Regions from separate parts of the Caldibacillus debilis DSM 16016 genome, predicted to be linked through region 2. Evidence: riboswitches for the same ligand, from Rfam matches in the RefSeq annotation. Region 2 holds a riboswitch; the other holds the start of a gene.
What was found. A riboswitch is a leader RNA that binds a small molecule or an ion and turns the genes downstream of it on or off. The one in region 2 is predicted to bind cobalamin.
Positions count from the first base shown of each region.

Region 1: it holds a riboswitch for cobalamin, as region 2 does, so the genes downstream of both, A3EQ_RS0111535 (ribonucleoside-diphosphate reductase subunit alpha) here and A3EQ_RS21890 (DUF4430 domain-containing protein) in region 2, are expected to answer to the same signal.

Region 1 covers NZ_KB912892.1:20,134-27,918, forward strand. Annotated here, with positions in the region: gene A3EQ_RS0111505 (phospho-sugar mutase) at 1-249, opposite strand, end outside; gene A3EQ_RS0111520 (Gfo/Idh/MocA family protein) at 837-1,823, shown strand; gene A3EQ_RS20990 (AI-2E family transporter) at 1,978-3,027, opposite strand; cobalamin riboswitch at 3,318-3,543, shown strand; gene A3EQ_RS0111535 (ribonucleoside-diphosphate reductase subunit alpha) at 3,679-5,946, shown strand; gene A3EQ_RS20995 (flavodoxin) at 5,934-6,449, shown strand; gene A3EQ_RS0111545 (ribonucleotide-diphosphate reductase subunit beta) at 6,332-7,396, shown strand; gene A3EQ_RS0111555 (pseudouridine-5'-phosphate glycosidase) at 7,555-7,785, opposite strand, start outside.
Region 2 covers NZ_KB912915.1:85,255-93,039, forward strand. Annotated here, with positions in the region: gene A3EQ_RS0117410 (PspA/IM30 family protein) at 82-720, opposite strand; gene A3EQ_RS0117415 (lmo0954 family membrane protein) at 750-1,121, opposite strand; cobalamin riboswitch at 1,351-1,554, shown strand; gene A3EQ_RS21890 (DUF4430 domain-containing protein) at 1,687-3,549, shown strand; gene A3EQ_RS21895 (DUF4430 domain-containing protein) at 3,621-4,418, shown strand; gene A3EQ_RS0117435 (energy-coupling factor transporter transmembrane component T) at 4,548-5,435, shown strand; gene A3EQ_RS0117440 (ABC transporter ATP-binding protein) at 5,408-7,063, shown strand; gene A3EQ_RS0117445 (ECF transporter S component) at 7,048-7,779, shown strand.

The DNA.
Region 1 (7,785 bases), on a different contig from region 2:
TTCCTCGCCGCCCGATGCCAGCAAAAATCTCGCCAATCCTTCGGAAGCCTTCCTCACCGTATAAATGTTGATCCGGTTCGTGCCCGGGCCGATCTCCCCGCGCATGCCGCCGGTGCCGAATTCCAGGTATTTATAAAAAAGGTCTTCCAGTTTTTTTTCGTCTTTCGCCATCTCTTCCAGCTGTTTTTTCAATTCCGGATCCAAGTTTTCAAAGCGCAGCCATCTCTCCGCTCTTTGTTTCCATTCCATGCATTGATTCCCCCAAGAATTTGATTCCGAAAAAATTATACCAAATGATCCGGGAAAAACCTATCCGCGCCAAAAAAAGTTCCTTATTTTTCCTGTTTTAACGGGCCGTTCCGCCGCGGCGAAACTTCCGGCATGCGGCGCCGGGCGGCAAGGCGCAGGACCTAGAAGGGGAGGCTCCGGCCGGAAAAGCTCCGCGGCCCTTTAGGTCCTTTGAAAGATTTGCCCTGCGGAAGGAACACCGCCGGCATTTTGCCGGCCGGGAAATGCCCGCCGATCCGGCGGCTTCCTTTCACGGCCCGGACGAATGGCAGGATCCGGGAAAAATGTTTTGCACAAAAGGGGCCGCCTCGGAAGTTTTCAATGATCACCGGCGGGCACCCATGTGCACAAGTATTGAAGCCACCGTTTCAGCCGGAAGTTTTCATTGATCCCGCTTCCCTGCCATGACTTTTTGTCCCCGCTGTAGTAAAGTAAAAGAAGGGAATCCGCTTTATCCCTCGGCTTTCCTCCTTCCGGCCGGAAGTCCGGCCGGCTCATGTGGAAGAACGATTGATCTCGCAAACGAAACAAGGAAAGGGGAAGATTGGATGATCCGATTTGCCGTGATCGGAACGAATTGGATTACGGATAAATTCATTGAAGCCGGGTATCTCGCCGGAGACTTTCAGCTCGCCGCCGTCTATTCCCGCACGGCGGAGCGGGCGAAGGAATTCGCCGGGAAGTACGGGGTGGACACCATCTTTACCGACTTGGAGCAAATGGCAAAAAGCGACGCTTTCGACGCGGTTTATATCGCCAGCCCGAACGCCCTGCATTGCGAACAGGCCGTCCTCATGATGCGGCACGGGAAACATGTCCTTTGCGAAAAGCCGCTGGCCTCCAACTTCCGGGAAGCGCAACGGATGCTCGATACGGCAAGGGAAAACCGGGTGCTGTTCATGGAAGCCCTGAAAACGACCTTTATTCCGACTTTTTTGAGCATAAAAGAAAACTTGCCGAAAATCGGGAAGATCAGACGGGCGTTTTTTAATTTTTGCCAATACTCTTCCCGCTATGACGCCTATAAAGAAGGGATCCTGTTAAACGCCTTTAATCCCGCCTTCTCCAACGGAAGCCTGATGGATATCGGCGTTTATTGCCTGTATCCCGCCGTCTTTCTTTTCGGCGAACCGGAGAAGGTCCTGGCGAACGCCTTCATGCTCGAATCCGGCGTCGACGGGGAAGGGAGCGTCATTTTATCCTATCGGGACATGGAAGCCGTCCTGATCCACTCGAAGATCGCCAATTCCTTCATCCCGTCGGAAATCCAAGGGGAAAAAGGGACAATCATCATCGACAAGATCTCCTCCCCGGCCAAAGCGACGATCGTCTACAACGACGGCACAAGGGAAGAGATCGGCAGAAAACAGGAGGAGAATACCATGGTCTATGAGGTGAAGGAATTCGTCCGGCTGATCCGGGAAGGGAAGCGGGAATCGGCCGTGAACAGTTTTGAAACCTCCCTCCTGACCGCAAAGATCATGGAAAATATCCGCCGGCAGATCGGCCTCGTTTTCCCGGCGGACCAAAAATAAGTTCACGAAAACCAGTGACTCCTTTGCCCGGGCAAAAAAGCCCGCTTCCCCGGCGAACCCCTCCCGCAGGAAAGGTTCCGCCGTCCGGACGGGCCCCGAAAGGGCGGGGATCCGGCAACTGAAACGGAACGGGCCGGCGTTTCGCCGGCCCTTTTTAAGCAGATACTTCCTCTTTCTTTTCCGCCCCGTCTTTTTCCGGGGTCTCGATGGTTTTGATCCCCAGCACATCCAAAATGAAGACGAAAATCGGGATCCCGAGGATCATCCCCCATACCCCGAAAAAATGCTCGCCGAAAATCAAAACGATGAAGGTATAAAAAACGGGGAGATTCGTTTTCGCCGACATAAATTTCGGATTCAAAATATAGGCCTCAATGGCGTGGATGACGGCGATCATGATCAGCACATAAACCACTTTGATGACGCCGCCGATGCTGTAAGCGATAAAACATAAGGGGATCAGGGAAATGATGACGCCGGCCACGGGAATCAGCCCGAGGAAAAAGATCATGATCGCGAGCCCGAACAATTGCGGAAAATCCATCAGCCAGAGGAAAAAGACCGTCAAGAAGGTGTTGACCGTGGCGATCAAAAATTGGGCTTCGATCACCTTGCCGAAGGTCCGGATGAATTTCCTCCCGAAATACTCGATTTCATTGTAAAAGGAACTGATCTTGCTGTCCTTGAACTTGCCGGTAAAGGCGATGATCCTTTCCTTTTCCAGCAGAAAGAACAGGCTTAAAATCAAGGATAGCAGCACATGCAGGCTGATTGTGCCGATATTGCTGAAATATTTGACCAAAAATGAAACGCCGACGCTGATATAATTGGTAATTTCATACCGCTTGATCTGTTCGACGATGAAGTTGATGACGACATTGTCCTGGGGCTTGGAGTAAAAATCGGTCAGCTGTCTGATCAGCTGGGTGATTTCGTTCACGAATACCGGCGTATATTTTACGATCCCGTATGTTAAAGCGAAAATGGCTAAAGAGTACAATATAAAAATCGTAATTTTCCTGTTGAGCGGCACCCGTCTGGAAATAAACCTTTCCAGGCCGTTCATCAAAAAGGAAAAAATGAAGGTCAATAAAATGATGTTGATGATCCCCCGCAACAGGTAAAGAACAAAGATTAATATGGCAAAAATAATAACCCGCTTCCATCCGGTACCTTGAAAAATCTTTTTTACTTCAGATTCCACCTGGCCCTCTCCCATCATGAAAGATTCCTTATACCAATATTTTAAGCCATTTTCCCTTCCGTGTATTGATAAAAATGAACGGTCTTTCGCGAAAAAAACTCCCATTTACGAATACGGATGACCGGCAATCCGGTGTCATTTTAACCGCCCTTCTAAAGAAAAATTTCATTGCAAGTTGTCCAATAACCGGAAAAACATGATCCGGCAAAGATTGACAACCTGCGGTTCCCATGTTACGATGTACCCAAACACTATATTTTGTGTTTTTCTTGAATGATAAAACAATATATTGAGTATCGGCAAGTCAAGGTGCCTGAACAAGGCTTAAAAGGGAATCCGGTGAAAATCCGGAACTGTCCCCGCAACTGTAAATGCGTACGAACGGGTCATATCCACTGTATCGAAGGGCCGGCGCTCCAAGACGCGTCCTCCGCACCAATCCGGCCATTCGATGCGGGAAGGGACCCAAGTAGGATGATGCATGAGTCAGGAGACCTGCCTTGCTTGCCTAAAGTTTCACTTCTTCGGGGGTTGGGAAGGTGAAACGATGGCGAATGGGATCCGTCCTTTTCCTGTCGTTTATCCGCTTTCAACCCCGAGCGGATATTTTTTTATGTCTAACAGAAAGGGGAAGAGGGAGCAGTGACCGGAATGATCACGACCGCGAAAAATCAGGGAATTGACAAAAACAGGCTGGAAACCTTGATCGATTGGGCGGCTTCTTTTGACGGCGCCCCGTTGAACGGCCTTCCGGCTTACAAGGAAAAAATCTTTCGGACCATCGCACAGAGACAAGAACTGACGGAAGACCGGCTGACCCGATTGCTCATTGCAACCGCATTGGAAAATGTGGACGAAGCGAACCCGCAATGGAGCTTTGCCGCAGCCAGAATATACTTGGACGATCTTTACCGCCAAGCGAGTGAAAACCGGGGATATGCGAAAGAGTTAAAATACGGGGATTACTACCGGCTGCAAAAAACATTGGTGGAGAAAGGCATTTATTCTCCAAACATCCTGGAAAAATATACGGAAGAGGAGATCCGCCTGCTTTCCCGGATCATCGATCCGGACAAGGACCTGCTTTTTGACTATACCGGTTTACATACCTTGGCGACCAGATATTTGGCCGCCGACCATGACAAAAACATCTATGAACTCCCCCAAGAGCGATGGCTGACGATCGCCTTGTATTTGATGCAAGATGAACCGAAGGAACGGCGCCCCCACCTCGTTCGTGAGGCCTACTGGGCATTATCGAACCTTTACATGACGGTCGCCACTCCCACATTGGCCAATGCCGGGCTGGCCCACGGCCAACTGTCCAGCTGTTTTATCGATACGGTGGCGGATTCGCTCATCGACATCTACAACAGCAATACCGACGCGGCCAGGCTCTCCAAAGACGGCGGAGGAATCGGGGTATATATGGGGAAAGTGAGGAGCCGCGGCAGCTCCATCAAAGGTTTTAAAGGGGCATCATCCGGTGTCATCCCATGGATTAAACAACTGAACAACACGGCCGTGAGCGTCGATCAGCTCGGGCGGCGGAAGGGCGCCATATGCGTTTACCTCGATGTTTGGCACGCCGATATCCTTTCCTTTTTGGATTTAAAATTGAACAACGGGGATGAAAGGCAGCGGGCCCATGACATTTTCACCGGCGTCTGCATTCCCGACCTGTTTATGGAACAGGTGGAAAAGCGGGGAGACTGGTACTTGTTTGATCCCCACGAAGTGAAGCGGGTCATGGGGTTCGCCTTGGAAGACTTTTATGATGAGGAACCGGGAAACGGCTCCTTCCGGGAAAAATACTTTGCTTGCGTCCATGATGACCGGTTATCGAAACAAAAAATTCCCGCGATTCAAATCATGGCGCGAATCATGAAGTCCCAGCTGGAAACGGGCACCCCGTTCATGTTTTACCGCGATCAAGTGAACCGCATGAATCCGAACAAGCACGCCGGGATGATCTACGCGAGCAATCTTTGCACGGAGATTGCCCAAAACATGTCGCCTACGGTTCAATACGAGGAAACGATGGACGGGGATGTGATCATCACCCGCAAAAAAGCCGGGGATTTTGTGGTTTGCAACCTGTCCTCCGTCCATTTGGGAAAAGCGGTTCCCGATCAAGTCCTGGAACGGCTCATTCCCATCCAGGTGCGGATGCTGGACAACGTGATCGATTTAAACACCATCAGCGTCAAACAGGCTGCGGCCACGAACAAGAAATATCGGGCGATCGGCCTCGGCACCTTCGGCTGGCATCACCTGCTGGCTTTGAAAAGGATCCATTGGGAATCGGAGGAAGCGGTTGAACTGGCGGACAGACTGTATGAAAAAATCGCCCGTTTGGCCATTCGGGCGAGCATCGAACTGGCGAAAGAAAAAGGGCCGTACCCGCTGTTTGAGGGAAGTGAGTGGCAAACGGGGGAATACTTCGCCAAAAGAGGTTATTTGACGGGCGAAAATGCCGAAGAATGGGAGGAAATTCGAAAAATGACCCAAAAGCACGGCATCCGCAACGGCTATTTGATGGCCGTCGCCCCCACATCCAGCACGTCCGTCATCGCCGGTTCCACCAGCGGCATCGATCCCGTTTTTAAACCCTTTTATTACGAGGAAAAGAAGGATTACAAGCTGCCGGTTGTGGCTCCCGATCTGGATCACCGCACCTATGACATTTACCGCCGGTCGGCCTACATCGTCGATCAGCGCTGGTCCATCCGGCAAAACGCGGCGAGACAGAAGCATATTGACCAATCGGTTTCCTTCAATTTTTACGTTCCCCACAATATCCGGGCAAAGGTTTTGCTCGACCTTCATCTGCAGGCCTGGAAATCGGGACTAAAAACCACCTATTACGTCCGGTCCACGGCATCCGATATCGAGGAGTGTTCCTGGTGCGCGTCCTGATCAGTTATGCCAGCTTCAGCGGAAATACGAAAGAAGTGGCCGAGATCATCGAAAACCGGTTGGCCCGGGAAGGATTTGCCGTCGAGAAATACCGGATCAACCGCCTTAACCGGGACATCCCCGACCTTTCCCGTTTCGATCTCATCTTTCTCGGCACCTTTACCTGGGGAAAGGGGGCCACTCCGGAAATCGTCAAGGATTTTGTTTATAAAATCGGCTATAAACCGGCAAATGTCTTCATATTTGGCACCGGGGACACTCAATTCGGCGGCGACGAGTTATTTTGCAAAGCCTGCGACAAGCTCGCCAAATTTTACGGATCGACCTATGAACCTTTAAAAATCGAACAAAGCCCCCGGGGTGCCCAGGAAAAGAAAGTTACGGAATGGACGGAGGGAGTGATCGAACATTGGAAAAGCTCCTTAAAAAAGCAACCGTTTTGGAGCCGGAAAATCCGAACAGATCGACCGCCCTTTTCGGCGGGAAGGCCAGCGGGATCTTAAATTGGAATGATATCGCCTACCCCCATTTTTACGATTACCGGGAACAGATCCGCGCTTTGTTCTGGCGGGCGAGCGAAGTGGATATGACCCATGATGTGAAGCAATTTCCGAGCCTCTCCGCCGGGGAACAAAATGCCTTTTTAAAAATCATCGGGCTGCTCGCCACCCTGGACGGCCCGCAAACGGATATTGCCATGCGCATTTCCCATTATTCCACGGACCCGTCGGTCAAATCGATCATGGCGACCATCGCCGATCAGGAAAGCGAACATAACCACAGTTACGCCTATGTGCTCTCTTCCGTCGCCACCTTAGATCTGCAGATCGCATCCTTCGAGACGGGCCGCCGGGATCCCGTTTTATTGAAACGGAACGAACGGATCATGAAGGTCTATAATGAATTCGCGGAACATCCCACGATTTTGAACGTGTTGAAAACCATGGTGTATTCCTCCCTGCTGGAAGGATTGTACTTCTATTCCGGATTTGCCTTCTTTTATCATTTGGCCAGGCATCAAAAAATGGTCGGAACATCGGCCATGATCTCCTATATCAACCGGGATGAACTGCAGCACGGACGTTTTATCAGCGAATTGTTCCGGGCCACCTTGGCGGAAAACCCGGAGTATAACACGGAAACGTTCATCGATTGGGTGTACGGCCAATTCCGGCACGCCGTCGAACAGGAAACGATCTGGAGCCGGTATATCCTGAAAGATATCGACGGCATCGATTTGACGGAAATGGAGGGATACATCCAATACCGGGCCAATAAAATGCTCCGCCTTCTCGGGTTGAGCGATCTTTATGAAAACCGCACGGAAAACCCGATGAAATGGATCCGCGCCTACGTCGATAATTTCGACGGAACCAAGACAGACTTTTTCGAACAAAAATCCCGCCAATATATAAAAGTCGGGGACTTGAACGGGTTCGACGAATTGTAGGGGAGATTTCGGGGGAAGGGCCGGCCGGTATGGCCGGCTGCGGGATAGATGAAGACTTCTCCTAAAAAGCCGATGGATCCGCAATTACCGGGTTTTATGACCGCCGGTCCGTTTTCCCTGGATTCCCCGGAATCGTAAGTCCGGGGCAAGGAAATACCTTAGCGGTCCTTTTCCAACGTATGCAAAGCGACGCTGATTTCCGCGGCAAGCTTCGCGTTATTTTTCACGAGGGCGATATTGGCCGCCAAACTTTTTCCGCCCGTCAAATCTTTGATCCTGCCCAATAAAAAGGGAGTGACCTCCTTGCCCCGGATCTTCCGCTCTTTCGCTTCCGCGAGCGCCCTTTCGATGATCTCCCCGATCATCGCTTCGTCCATGGATTCCGCTTC
Region 2 (7,785 bases):
TTCCTTGCGCCCTCCCCAACGGGCGAAAGGCGCAGTAAAGGGTTACTACGCCTTCTAGAATACCATTTTTTCCTTACCTTTTTAATGGCTTTCTTCGTTTTTCAGCCTTTTTTCCAATTGGGCGATCTTCGCGTCGATCGTATGCCGGAAGTAATCGGAATTCACCTGGTATTCCAGCCTTTCCAAATATCTTTCGATTTCGGCGAACCGCCGGAAGGCCGTTTCGGAATAGGCGGGTTCCTCCAGCCATTTGTTCATCCGGTATTGGGCCCGGGCGATGTTTTCCCTGCCCATCAGTTCCATGCGCTTCAATTGCATGTCCTTCAGCTTATGTTTCAATTCCTCGTACTTTCTTTCCAGCTGGACCAGCTGCTCTTCCGCCTTCTCCTTCGCTTCCTTCAGCCGGGCCGCCCGTTCCGCGTACTGCATATGTTCGCTTTGGGCGAATTCAAAAAGCTCCGCTTCGCCGGCCCTTTCGGCGATTTCCGATTGTTTTTTCCTTTTTTCCGCCATCTCCAGGGCGTGGTGGTATTCGCGGGTGAATTCATCCTTCAGCAAATATTGCCTTTCCACCAGTTTCCGGACCTTTTCCGTTTCCTTTTCGCATTCCCGCAAATACTGGTTTAGCATCGCAATCGGGTTTTTTTTCTCCTTTTCGTCAAGGATTTCGTGAATGTCGGCCAAAATCACGTTTTTCATCCGTTCAAATACGCTTGCCATAGGAATCTGCTCTCCTTCCTTTTTTATACTCAAAATTCATTCGGCCTGTAGGAACGGCTTAACTCCCGCCATTCCTTTTCAAAATGGACGAAGGGATCGTCCCCGTTCCCGTTGATTCCTGCGGAATCCTTCTTTTCTTTGCGGTTTTTGTACAAAAGGTACAGGATGGCTGCGGCGGCCAGCCCGACCACGGCGGGCGCGTTGGTCACGGAAGCGATGAGGAAGACGCCGCACAGGATCAGCCACAACATCTTTTTGCCCGTCGTCCCCGCTTTTTTGTATTGCCGGAAAGCCACATAGGCCAACGACAAGGTGATCGCCAGAACGATGATCGGCCCGAGGTTAAACAAAACCGTAATCCCCAAAATCAGGGCAAGGATCAGGAAAATCGCTTCTCCCATTTCCATTCCTCCTTTCTTGTCTTCATCATAGTCCCTTTTCGAATTTTTGATCATGTACCCGGGTTCCCTTTTGGATTGGACTTGAGTCGGATTTTTTTCTGCGCCGGCGGACCCGGGTGCGGCTGAAGCTTTTCCGGAAAAAGGGCGAAATCAGCCGGCCGCGGTTTTCCTTTTCCATTTTTGTCTTGACGTTCTTTTTTCGCTGGATTAAGATGGAGATAAAGTCAATTGAATAGTCAGAAAAATAGGTTGATTTCCTTGCCGGGGCACCGGAGGGAAATCATTAAAAGGGAAGTTCGGTGAAAATCCGACGCGGTCCCGCCACTGTGAATGGGAGTTTCCCGGCGTGATGCCACTGTTTGCCTCGCAAACGGGAAGGTGCCGGGAAATGATGATCATGAGCCAGGAGACCTGCCTATTTTTCATGACGTAAACCCTACGCGGATAGGGGGTGCGTTTGCGTCTTCGCGGATCCGTCATTTCAGACGGCTCCCTTTGGCATGCAAATGACATCTCCTCCGAGGGATGTTTTTTTATTGGAAAAATCTTCGGGAGGAGGATATTGATGGATGCGCGTTCGTTGAAAAAGTTTTTGGCCATGATCGCCGTCACGTTCTTGCTCATCGCCCAAAGCGGCCTGTCCGCCCTGCAGGCACGGGCGGAAACCTTGCAAAACGCGGTCACGGTCACCATTCTCGGGTACGACGAAAAGGCACCGGTATTGGAAACGGTTGCCGTTCCAGCTACTGAAGGAGAGACGGCCTTCGGTGTTTTGCGAACCGTCACCGAAGCGAAAAATATTCCTATGGAATACCAGCTTTATGATGGAATGGGCGCCTTTATTACCAAAGTGGGAAATGTCGAGCCGCAAGGCAGCGATTATTGGGGATTTTTTGTCAACGGCATAGATCCGAACGTTGGCGTTTCCTCATACAAAGTGAAAAACGGGGACAATCTTTTGCTGAAAATCACCTCTTATCCTCCGGAAACGATCACAGTTAAAGTGTCCGCCGTCGCGGCGGATCAGAAGGAAGTCATTCCCGAAACGGAAGTGGAAATCGTAAAAGGCGGAACCGCCTATGACGCCCTCGTCCAGGCGGCAAAGGCACGCAAGGTGGCCCTTGATGTTTCCGTCGATTCCCGATGGCTCACCTTCATTAACGATATCGGCGGCTTGCTGGACGGAAACGGATACTGGGAAATGTACATGAACGGAAAGTTCATGGATAAGGGTCTTGTCAGCTATCAAATGCAAGAAGGGGATCATCTCCAAATAAAGGCGGTGCCCTTTGACAGCGGAACGAACCCGGGTGACGGCGGTTCCGATAAACCCGCGGACAACCCCGCCGATCCGAACCCGGGCGGCGGAAATCAAAACAAGCCGGGCCAAAGCCTGAAGAAGGAAGTCCAAACGGCCATCGAGCGGATAAACGGCTATTTCGCCAAAAACCGGAATTTGGATTGGTACGGCATCCTGGCTTTGAAGGCCCTTCATCAGCCTGTCCCCGAAACTTATGCGGAACAGACGGCGGAAGAGGCCGCAGCCAACGGTGGGAACTACCGGAACGTTACCGACCTGGCCAAAGCGATCCTCGTCTTGACGGCTTCCGGGAGAGATGCGGCCGATGTCGCCGGCTACAACTTGATCGAGAAATTGGCCAACCACGAAAGAATGACGAAACAAGGGAACAACGGACCGATTTTTGCCCTGCTGGCCCTCGACAGCGGGGATTATCAGGTCCCTGAAAGGGCGAAATGGACGCGGGAAAAACTGGTCGCCGCGATCTTGGACGCCCAGCTGGACAACGGGGCATGGTCCCTCTTCGGCGACAGTCCCAGCAGCGATATGACGGGCATGGCCCTGGCGGCCCTTTCCCCCTACACCGGTGAAAAGAAAGTCAAAGACGCCGTCGATGCCGCGGTCAACTGGCTGTCGAAGGCCCAGGCGGACACCGGCGGGTTCAACGAGGCCGTAAACGGCGGGGAAGCAAGCGAATCGATCGCCCAAGTCATCATCGGCTTGACGGCAAACCGGGTGGACCCGGCGGGAGAACCGTTCACAAAGCCGGGGGGCAGCCTGGTCCGGCGCCTGCTCGATTTCCAAAAGGCGGACGGGGGATTCGCCCATTTGCCTGCCGATGAAACGTCCAATCCGATGTCGACCGCGCAAGCCTACCTGGCGCTGGCGGCCTATCAAAAATATTTGAGCGGCGAAGGCTCGGTGTTTCAGTTTGCGGGAGGCGAAAAAGTCCCGGTCGCCGGCGTCGCGGAACCGAATCCGGCGGATCAAAAAACCGATGCGGACGGAGAAGGGAAACGCTTGCCCGATACGGCGGCCGGACATGTGGAAGTTTTGCTTTCCGGCATTTTGCTGATGGTTTTGGCCGCCGCCCTGCTCCTGCAAAGAAAAAAGGTGTTCAAGGGCTGATTTTCGGGGCGGGCCTGTTGTTGAGATATCCATTTCCGATCCGCGAGTTCGGGCACGGGGAGGGAGACAGATTGGCATCTTGCAAAAAGGTTTTGCTGCTGGCCGTTGCCCTGATTCTATTTATCTTCTCTTCCGGCTGCGAAAAGGACAGTCCGCTGCCGCAAAACAAGGCCGATGATTGGCAAGCCGAACAGGCGGCCGGTTCCGGAAAAGCCGGGGATGCCGGCGATAAAGCCGAAACCGCAGCCACCGGGAGGAATACCGGCGGGGACATAAAAGAAAAGGCCCCGGCAGCGGATTCGGCCGCCGGAGACCAAACGGGAACCGGAGCAAGCGGCAATCCGGCGGAAAAGGCCGGGGTAACGGCCGCCTCCGATCATCCGGAGAAAAACCCCGATAATCCGGGGAAAAACGGGGAAAAGGCGGCAAAGAAAACCGTCCAGGAGGCCGGCCGTTCCGGGCAGACGGCTTCCGGCACATCCCCGGGCAAAAAATCGGGAACCGGCGCCGCATCACCCGCATCCCGGCCCGAACCGGCGGTAACCGTATCCGTGATCGGGCTTGACGAACACGGCAAAACGAAGGTCTTTCTTCCGCCTTCGAAAATCGGGATCGGTTCAAAGGATACGGTCTTTACCGCCACGATACGAATTCTCAAGGAAAAAAACATCCCATACGAAGCGAGCGGTTCGGGCGCGAGCGCGTACATGGAAGGCATCCATGGATTATATGAATTTGACTACGGGCCGCTGAGCGGCTGGCTGTACAAAAAGAACGGGGTCATCGTGAACCGGGGGGCGGGCAGCGAGCCCGTGAAAAACGGAGACGAAATTGTATGGTTCTACACGAAGGATTTCACAAAAAATTGAGCCGGTGAAGATGTTCCCCAAACCGGCAAATGAGAAAGAAATCGGGTGACACCATGGTTTCCTGCAGGCATTCCCCCTTTCGGAAAATGCGGAATAAGATTTTCTCTTTTCAAAAAAAGGTGAGGCCGGATGGCTGACGGTTTCCGCTCCCTTCATCCATTCGCCGCCCTGTTGTACTACGTCTTCGCTTTTACCGCCATCATGATCTGTCAGCATCCCTTTTTTTTGTTCTTTTCCGGCCTGATTTTGACGGCGGTCAACCTGGTTTTGGACAGGGGGAGGACGCTGAAAGGCTGGGGCGCCCTTTTTGCCCTGTTCACCCTCTCCCTCCTGATTCTGACCCCCCTTTTCAACCACCGGGGCAGCGTCATCCTGTTTTATGTCTTTCAAAATCCCGTCACCTTGGAAGCGGTCCTTCAGGGCGCCATGAACGGCCTCACCCTCTTCTCCCTTTTGGCCCTTTTTTCCACTTTCCATCTGGTGATCGACGGGAGAAAATTTTTGTTTTTGTTTTCCAAATGGCTGCCGAAATGGGCCCTGCTTGCCATGCTGGCGGTGCGGTTCGTCCCCCTGTTTAAACGGAGGCTGGACGAAATCGGGATGGTCCAGAGGGGAAGGGGGATGGGCATCGCCGCCGGCCCGCTCCGGCAGCGGATGAAACACGGAATGCTCCTGACCCAAATCCTGCTGACCTGGTCGCTGGAAGACGGGATCCAAACGGCCGATTCCATGCTCGCCAGGGGATACGGACTGGGGAAACGGAGCAAATACACCCCCTATTCCTTCCGGCCCGGCGATTTTGCCGCCATCGTTTTTTTGTTGGCTTTGTCCGCCGCAACCGTTGCCGGATGGTATCTGGGGGACGGCTTGCTCACCCTTTTCCCGGGTCTAGAACCGGTCCTGTTGTACGGAAGGGAATGGGTGTTTTTTTCCTTTTTTGCGCTGTTGATCGGCTTCCCGCTCATTGCGGAAGGAAAGGAGGCGGCGGCATGGCGATACTGGAGGCGAAAAATTTGACATTTTCCTATCCCGACGGGGACCGGTGCGCCTTGGAAGACATCTCCTTCGCCGTGAACCCCGGGGAGTTCGTCCTCCTTCTGGGGCCTTCGGGGAGCGGAAAATCGACGCTGCTGAGGCTGTTTAAAAGGGAGATCGCCCCGCACGGAAGGCGGGAAGGGGAGATTTTGTTCCGGGGCAAACCTTTGGAACGGACGGATAAAATGTTGGCGGCCAAAAAAATCGGGTTCGTCTTCCAGGATCCGGAAAACCAGATCGTCATGGACCATGTGCTGGACGAACTCGTCTTCGGTTTGGAAAACATGGGGATGGAAACGGATGAGATGCGAAAGCGCGTGGCGGAAATGGCCCATTTTTTCGGGATCCACCCGCTCCTGGACAAGGAAATCCATCACCTCTCCGGCGGCCAAAAACAGCTGATCAATCTGGCCTCCGTCCTGCTGATGGGGCCGGATGTCCTGCTCCTGGACGAACCGACGGCCCAATTGGATCCGGTGGCCACGAAGGATTTTTTGCATATCATCAAACGGATGAACGAGGAGTTCGGCTTGACGGTTTTGCTGGCGGAACACCGCCTGGACGAGGTGTTCCCCTTGGCAGACCGGGTCCTGTTTTTGGAAAGGGGAAAGCTCCTATTGGACGAACCACCGAAAAGGGCCCTCTGCCGGATGGAAAAAAGGGAGGAAAAGGCGGTCCGCGCCTTCTTGCCGGCAGTTCCCCGGCTCTTTTTGGAATTTTTCCCCGATCCGGATCCGGAGGATCTCCCCCTGTCGGTAAAGGAAGGAAAAAGGCGGCTCGGGCAATACACCGTCGGGGCCGCCGATCCCGAAAAGGAGGATTCCGGAAAAAAGGACAAGGAGCAGCCTCTGTTGGAAGTGAAGGCGGCGGAATTCCGCTACGGGAAGGACGAAAGGAAAGTGCTTGACCGCCTTTCCCTGACCGTCTTTGAAGGGGAGCTCCTGGCGATCGTCGGGGCCAACGGGACGGGCAAATCCACATTGCTCAAGGCCATGGCCGGCCTTCTTCCGGTGCAAAGGGGGCGCATCTTCTATCGGGGAAAAAAATTGGCGCGGCCGCAGCCGGAGGAAATCGCCTATCTGCCGCAAAATCCGAAACTTCTCTTTATCCGCGACACGATCGGCGGAGAATTGGCCGCCGTCGCCGGGCGGTTCCGGATCGAGGCCGGAAAGGAAAGGGCGGAGGAACTGGCGGAATTTTTCCGCATCCGGCACGTCATGGACCGCCATCCTTATGATGTGAGCGGCGGCGAGCTGCAGAAAGCGGCCCTTGCCGCCTTGCTCCTTCCTTCCCCGCGGCTGCTTCTGCTGGATGAACCGACAAAGGGGATGGACCCGGAGATGAAAAGGGAATTCGCCGATCTATTAAAGGCGCTGCGGAAGGAGGGGACGACGGTCGTCCTCGTCACCCATGACATCGAATTCGCCGCAGTCTGCGCCACGCGATGCGCCATGATGTTCGCCGGCCGGATCGCCGCCGCTTCCCCGACGGAACAGTTTTTTAAGGGAAATTCCTTTTATACGACCGCAATCAGTCGCCTGACAAGGAACAGCCATGTACCGGAAGTGATCTCGATCGGGGAGGCGAGAAAAAAATGGACGATTCCGTAAAGACCCCAAAAAGAAAAAGGCGGGCCTACGCCTGGCCGGCGGCCTTCCTCATCCTGTTCATCGCCCTGCTGCTCGCCTTTCCCCTCTTCATCCAGAAACATTATTTGTCCGTCAGCCTGTGCCTGATGGCGGCCAGTTTCCTGCCCCTCATGATCCGCTTTGAATGGAAAAAGATGATCGGAAGGGAAATCGTCATCCTCGCGGTATTGGGAGCGGTGGCCGCCCTTTCCCGGGTTCCGTTCGCTTCGCTTCCCAGCGTTCAACCGACCACCTTCGTCGTGATCCTGACCGGGGCCGTTTTCGGAGCGGAAAGCGGATTTGCGGTGGGGGCTTTGGCCGCCCTGGTTTCCAACATCTTCCTCGGACAGGGACCGTGGACCCCGTGGCAGATGTACGGCTGGGGGATGATCGGATGGATCAGCGGACTTCTCCGGTCCTCATTTTTTATAAAAAACTCCTTCGGCAGGGGCCTGTTCGGTTTCCTTTCCGGCTTCGCCTTTAACTGGCTGATGAACCTGTGGGTCATCCTCACCGTCCTGGACCATTGGAACTGGAAAGGGATTGCCGCCATTTACGGGGCAAGCTTTTTCTTCGATTTGGCCCACGCCTTATCCAACGTATTTTTTCTTGCGGTCTTTTCCAACAGCTGGATGAAAATCCTTCTCCGGATGAAAAGGAAATACGGCCTTTTGGAGGCGGAATCGGACGGCAAATGACGAAGC